DNA from 3 places in the Pseudomonas sp. Sample_16 genome. Region 3 is predicted to be linked to each of the others. Evidence: predicted binding sites of a transcription regulator. Region 3 holds the regulator's gene; each other region holds the start of a gene.
What was found. The regulator FliA, encoded in region 3, starts transcription of late flagellar genes. The targets are predictions, from matches to a motif close to CTAAAGTTTNNNNNNNNNNNGCCGNTAA.
Positions count from the first base shown of each region.

Region 1: a site for FliA is predicted at 1,289-1,316, ahead of D8U69_RS01770 (methyl-accepting chemotaxis protein). Genes of this name have one in related genera too.
Region 2: a site for FliA is predicted at 1,524-1,551, ahead of D8U69_RS10595 (methyl-accepting chemotaxis protein). Genes of this name have one in related genera too.

Region 1 is NZ_RCOB01000015.1:25,719-27,975, forward strand. Features, by position in the region: gene D8U69_RS01770 (methyl-accepting chemotaxis protein) at 1-1,142, opposite strand, end outside; gene D8U69_RS01775 (helicase HerA-like domain-containing protein) at 1,331-2,257, shown strand, end outside.
Region 2 is NZ_RCOB01000070.1:47,445-49,701, forward strand. Features, by position in the region: gene D8U69_RS10595 (methyl-accepting chemotaxis protein) at 1-1,428, opposite strand, end outside; gene D8U69_RS10600 (undecaprenyl-diphosphate phosphatase) at 1,687-2,257, shown strand, end outside.
Region 3 is NZ_RCOB01000197.1:111,697-113,953, reverse strand. Features, by position in the region: gene fleN (flagellar synthesis regulator FleN) at 1-803, shown strand, start outside; gene fliA (RNA polymerase sigma factor FliA) at 800-1,540, shown strand; gene D8U69_RS26365 (chemotaxis response regulator CheY) at 1,707-2,078, shown strand; gene D8U69_RS26360 (protein phosphatase CheZ) at 2,098-2,257, shown strand, end outside.

The DNA of each region.
Region 1 (2,257 bases), on a different contig from region 3:
TGGTCGGAGTTGAACATCGACGAGTTCGAGGCCGCCACCACACGCAACGCGACTTCGTTGACCTGGCCGGTGGCGGAAGACACTTCGCGGATCGAACCGTGGATACGCTCGACGAAACGGTTGAATGCCGTGCCGAGCGTGCCGAACTCATCGTTGTTGACGATGGTCAGGCGCTTGGTCAGGTCGCCTTCGCCGTCGGCAATGTCGGCCATGGCGCGGGTCATGACGTGCAGCGGCTGAATCAGGATGCGGATCAGCATGCCCAGCAGGGCGATGATGATTGCCACCGCGATGACGGTCGCCACCACCGCTGAAGCGCGGAATTCGCTGAGCATCGAGAAGGCTTTTTCCTTGTCGATGGACAAGCCGATGTACCAGTTGACCGAGGGTAAGCCTTTGATCGGCGTGAAGCTGACGATGCGGGTCTTGCCGTCGACATCGACTTCACTGAAACCGTTGCCGATTCGCGGCGTGTCTTTCGGATACGCCTCGCTCAGGGACTTCATCACCAGCGCTTTGTCCGGGTGAACCAGGATTTTGCCGTCGGCGCTGACCAGAAAGGCGTAGCCCATGCCGTCGAAGTCGCGGGCGCTGAGGGTATCGATCAGCGTTTGCAGGCTCAGGTCACCGCCGATCACGCCGATGCTTTGCCCGGATTTTTTCGAGGCCATGGCCATGGAAATGATGGTTTGACCGGTCGCCGCATCGATATAGGGCTCGGTCAGGGTCGGCGTGCTGCTGTTTTCCGCCCCCTTGTACCAAGGGCGGACCCGTGGATCGAAGCCATCGGGCATCTTCGCGTCGGGTCTGATGGTGAAATGCCCGGTGGCATCGCCCAGGTAGGACGCCATGAACGTCGAGGTCAGCGCTTTCTGTTCAAGCAGGGCGGCTACGTTGGCTTGTTCCGGGTTGATGGCGATGTTTTGCGAAAGGTTTTCGATCAGCAGAATCCGGCCGGTCAACCATGTCTGGATGTTGTTGGCGGTGACATCCCCCATCTCGTTGAGATAGTTGTCCAGGTCTTCGCGGATGGCATTACGCTGTAAATAGTCGTTGTACAGGGTGAATGAGGCGAAAGTGGCAATGACGATGAGGGCGGCGGCAAGCAGGATTTTATGGCTGAAGCGTAGATTTTTATTCATGGCTTGGGGTCCGCTAAGGTCTTATTGCCCAGCGCGTGCTTTTATAAAGGAACGCAAAAGGGGCAGGGTTGAAAGCAAGTGATATTTCCATCGCTCCTTAAGGGAAATGTCCTACCAGATTGTGTCTGTCTGCTTTGTTGCTATTTCTATCGGCCGTGAAGGATCAAAGATTAACCATGGGTGACCAAATGCATGACTCATTGCAACTCGTTATCGGCGCCGATCTTTCCGGGCAGCCGATCGCCCAGGCCATGCGCCTGGCCAACCGTCACGGTTTGATTGCGGGGGCTACCGGGACGGGCAAGACCGTCACCTTGCAACGTATGGCCGAAGCCTTCAGTGATGCCGGAGTCGCGGTATTTGCCGCCGATATCAAGGGCGATCTCTGCGGTCTGGGTGCAGCCGGTAATCCCCAGGGCAAGATTGCCGAGCGAATCGCCGGGATGCCCTGGCTGAACCACAAGCCTCAGGCTTATCCGGTGACCTTGTGGGACATTCACGGGCAGTCCGGTCATCCACTGCGCACAACCTTGAGCGAAATGGGCCCGTTATTGTTGGGTAGCCTGTTGGAGCTGACGGACAGTCAGCAATCGGCGCTGTATGCCGCGTTCAAGGTCGCCGACCGCGAAGGCTTGTTGCTGCTGGACCTCAAAGACCTGAAGGCATTGCTCAATCACCTCAAGGATCATCCACAGCTGCTCGGCGATGATGCGGCGCTGATGACCACCGGTTCCAGCCAAGCCCTGCTGCGGCGTCTGGCAACGCTCGAACAACAGGGGGCGGAGGCGCTGTTCGGTGAGCCGGCGCTGCAACTCGAAGACATTCTGCAACCGACAGTCGACGGTCGTGGTCGCATTCATTTGCTCGATGCCAGTCGGCTGGTGCACGAAGCGCCGAAGGTCTACGCGACGTTTCTGTTGTGGTTGCTGGCCGAATTGTTCGAGCAATTGCCGGAGCGCGGTGATTCGGACAAACCGCTGTTGGCGTTGTTTTTCGACGAGGCGCATCTGTTGTTTGCCGGGACCCCCAAGGCGTTGCAGGATCGCCTGGAACAAGTGGTGCGGCTGATACGTTCGAAAGGAGTGGGGGTGTATTTCGTCACCCAATCGCCGGGC
Region 2 (2,257 bases), on a different contig from region 3:
CAATGCCTGGCCGATGGCATTAAGGCTCGCGCCGGCGAGGCCAGCCTGTTCAATCGTCAGTTGCGACGCACGGCTGCTGTCGCCGATGACCTTGACCGCCGCTTCGGAATGACTTTGCAGGCGTTCGATCATCGACTGGATCTCCGCCGTGGACTTCTGTGTACGCTGGGCCAGCAGTCGAACCTCATCGGCCACCACGGCAAATCCGCGACCTTGCTCGCCGGCACGGGCAGCCTCGATGGCCGCGTTCAAGGCCAGCAGATTGGTCTGCTCGGCGATGGAGCGGATCACCTCCAGCACGCTGCCGATCTGCGTGCTTTCGGCGGCCAGGGTACGAATGACTTCCACGGCCTGATCGATGGTCGAAGACAGCGTATCGATCTGTTGCAGGCTGCCGTCGATGTTGATCTGGCCTTGTTGAGCCTGGGCTTCGGCGTCGCGCATTTCACTGGCGGCATGTTCGGCGTTCTTGGCCACATCCTGCACGCCATAGGTGACTTGGTTGATCGCCGTGGCCACCAGTTCCATTTGCTGCGACTGTTGCTGGCTGCGTTGCTGGGCCTGAGTGGCGTCGTTGCCCAGTTCGCTGGACGACTGGCCCAAGGCACTGGCAGATGCCTGCAACTCGCCGATCACCAGGCGCAGTTTGGCGGTGAAAGCATTGAAGTGCCGCGCCAGTTGCGTGACTTCATCCTGGCCATGGGTGTCCAGGCTGCGGGTCAGATCACTTTCACCGCTGGCAATGTTGGCCATTGCGTTCACGGTTTCCTGGAGCGGACGCACGATGCTGCGGGCAATCAGGATCACCAGCGCAACCATGATCAGCGCAATGGTCACCCCAATGATCGTTGCTTTCCATACTTGCCCGTAAAACTCGGCCTGCATGTCATCGATGTACACCCCCGAGCCGAGCACCCAGCCCCAGGGCTCGAACAGTTTGACGTAGGAGGTTTTCTCGACCGGCGCGCTGGCCCCCGGTTTCGGCCAGCGGTAATTGATGATCCCGGCGCCTTTGCTCTTGGCCACGGCGACCATTTCGTTGAACACGGCAAAACCGTCGGGATCGCGGATCGCCGAAAGGTTCTGGCCGTCGAGCTTCGGGTTGGCCGGGTGCATGATCATCACCGGCGTCAGATCGTTGATCCAGAAGTAGTCATTCTGGTCATAGCGCAGGCCGCGTACGGCGGTCAGCGCCTGTTTCTGGGCGTCTTCACGGCTCAGCGTGCCGGTGGTCTCCAGGCCATGGTAATAACTCAAGATACCGCTGGCCGTCTGCACCACATGCTGGGTTTTTTGAGCCTTGGCGTCATACAGGTCATCGTGAATCTGCTTGAGCATCAAAACGCCCAAGGCCAGCAGCATCATGACGGCCACGATCAAGATGAGCCACAACCGACGGCTGATCGACATATTGCGCAAGCTGTTCATAACGCGGTGCTCCGGTTTCTTGTTTTTGTAAAGTGATCGCCAGCATCCTGCCAGGTCCGATAACGCGGCAGCGCTTTTCAGACTTGTCTGTTAGGATTTCGGCCCGGCGCGCAAAAACCTGAATCCAAATTGATTTTCCACGCGATTTTCAGGGGCCAGGGGGGACTTTGCGCACGCGGACTTCAACGACGCTGATCGCAGTGAACGCTTGGTATTAATGACGGGGCATGCGCAGATGCATAGCCTTTTGGGGGATTGATGGACCTTTGGACTGCCTTTCAGGCTTTGATTCTTGGCGTTGTAGAAGGACTGACAGAGTTTTTGCCCATTTCCAGTACCGGGCACCAGATCATTGTTGCGGACTTGCTCGAGTTCGGTGGTGAACGCGCCATGGCGTTCAACATCATCATCCAGCTCGGGGCGATCCTGGCGGTGGTCTGGGAGTTTCGCCGCAAGATTTTCGACGTGGTCATTGGATTGCCAACCCAGCCGAGTGCGCGACGTTTCACCGCGAACCTGCTGATTGCCTTCCTGCCGGCCGTGGTGTTGGGGGTGATCTTCGCTGACTTGATTCACCATTACCTGTTCAACCCGATCACCGTGGCCGCAGCCCTGGTCGTGGGTGGCGTGATCATGCTGTGGGCCGAAAAGCGTCAGCATGAAGTGCATGCCGAAACCGTCGATGACATCACCTGGAAAGATGCGCTCAAGGTGGGTTTCGCCCAGTGCCTGGCGATGATTCCCGGCACTTCGCGCTCCGGCTCGACGATCATCGGTGGACTGCTGTTCGGCCTGTCGCGCAAGACCGCTACCGAGTTCTCGTTCTTCC
Region 3 (2,257 bases):
TCGCGGTGACCGGCGGCAAAGGTGGCGTCGGGAAGACTAACGTGTCAGTGAACTTGTCCCTGGCTCTAGCTGAGCTCGGCCGGCGCGTCATGCTGCTGGACGCCGATCTGGGGCTGGCGAACGTCGACGTTCTGCTGGGGCTGACACCCAAACGGACCCTGGCCGACGTGATCGAAGGTCGCTGCGAGCTGCGCGACGTCCTGTTGCAGGGCCCCGGCGGCATCCGCATCGTTCCCGCCGCGTCCGGCACCCAGAGCATGGTTCACTTGAGCCCGGCGCAGCACGCCGGCCTGATCCAGGCCTTCAGCGATATCGGCGACAACCTCGACGTACTGGTGATCGACACCGCTGCGGGGATTGGTGACTCGGTAGTCAGTTTTGTCCGTGCCGCCCAGGAAGTGTTGCTGGTGGTCTGCGACGAGCCGACCTCCATTACCGACGCCTACGCCCTGATCAAACTGCTCAACCGTGACTACGGCATGAACCGTTTCCGCGTGCTGGCCAACATGGCCCAGAGCCCGCAGGAAGGGCGCAATCTGTTCGCCAAGTTGACCAAGGTCACGGATCGTTTCCTCGACGTCGCCCTGCAATACGTCGGCGCCGTGCCTTATGACGAAAGCGTGCGCAAGGCCGTGCAAAAACAGCGTGCCGTCTACGAAGCATTCCCGCGCTCCAAGTGCTCGCTGGCGTTCAAGGCAATCGCGCAGAAGGTCGACACCTGGCCGTTGCCCGCCAACCCGCGTGGGCATCTGGAGTTCTTCGTCGAACGCCTCGTGCAACAAACGGCAGGACCCGTGCTATGACAGCCAGCGGCTACAACCTCTACAAGAAATCGGCACGCGATGCGCAGTACGAGCTGATCGAGCGTTACGCGCCGCTGGTCAAACGCATTGCCTATCACTTGCTGGCGCGTCTGCCGGCCAGTGTCCAGGTCGAAGACTTGATCCAGGCCGGGATGATCGGCCTGCTGGAAGTCTCGACCAAATACGACGCCAGCAAAGGCGCGAGTTTCGAGACGTACGCGGGCATCCGCATCCGCGGCGCCATGCTCGATGAAGTGCGCAAGGGTGACTGGGCGCCACGCTCGGTCCACCGCAATACCCGCATGGTCAGCGACGCCATCCGCTCGATTGAAGCGAAAACCGGCCGTGACGCTAAAGATCACGAAGTTGCGGCCGAACTCCAATTGAGTCTCGACGATTATTACGGGATTTTGAACGACACCCTGGGCAGCCGGTTATTCAGTTTCGACGATCTGTTGCAGGACGGCGAACACGAAGGGCTGCACGAGGATGGCGCGAGTGCTCATCTCGAGCCGTCACGCGATCTGGAGGATGAACGCTTCCAGGCAGCGCTGGCGGACGCGATTGCCAATTTGCCGGAGCGCGAGCGACTGGTGTTGGCGCTGTACTACGACGAAGAGTTGAATCTCAAGGAAATCGGTGAGGTCCTGGGGGTCAGCGAATCTCGGGTCAGCCAGTTACATAGCCAGTGCGCGGCCCGTTTAAGGGGGCGTTTGGGAGAGTGGCGAGCGCGCTGAAGGCAGTGTGGGGGCACTGCGACGTGGCTGGTGGGGTGATGAACCGCGCCGGTCTCGCTTCGTTGTACTCCAGACAGTCATCGAGTGCTTTGCCAGATTGATTGAAATGGCGCGTCCAGGTGCTGGGCGCGTTTTAGTCTGCTTGGAGGTCGAATTGGACAAGAACATGAAAATCCTCATCGTTGATGACTTCTCAACGATGCGGCGGATCATAAAAAACCTGTTGCGTGACCTTGGGTTCACCAACACGGTCGAGGCCGACGATGGCACTACCGCCATTCCGGTCCTCAACAGCGGGAGCATCGACTTTCTGGTGACCGACTGGAACATGCCTGGCATGACCGGTATCGATCTGCTGCGTCACGTGCGTGCCGATGAAAAGCTCAAGCACCTGCCGGTGTTGATGGTGACCGCTGAAGCCAAGCGCGAGCAGATCATCGAAGCGGCCCAGGCCGGTGTAAACGGCTATGTGGTCAAACCCTTCACGGCCCAGGCGTTGAAAGAAAAAATCGAGAAGATTTTCGAACGCATCGGTTGAACTGCGCCACGGGGGAGCTATGGGGCATAACGAATCTTCGCAGGGCGATTTTGAATCGACCCTGAAAAAACACGCCGTCGAACTGGTCGCGAGCCTTGAAAAGGGCAGGTTTGGCGATGCTGTGCAATTGATCCATGAGCTCAACCAGACCCGTGACCGCGGCCTGTATCAGGAAGTGG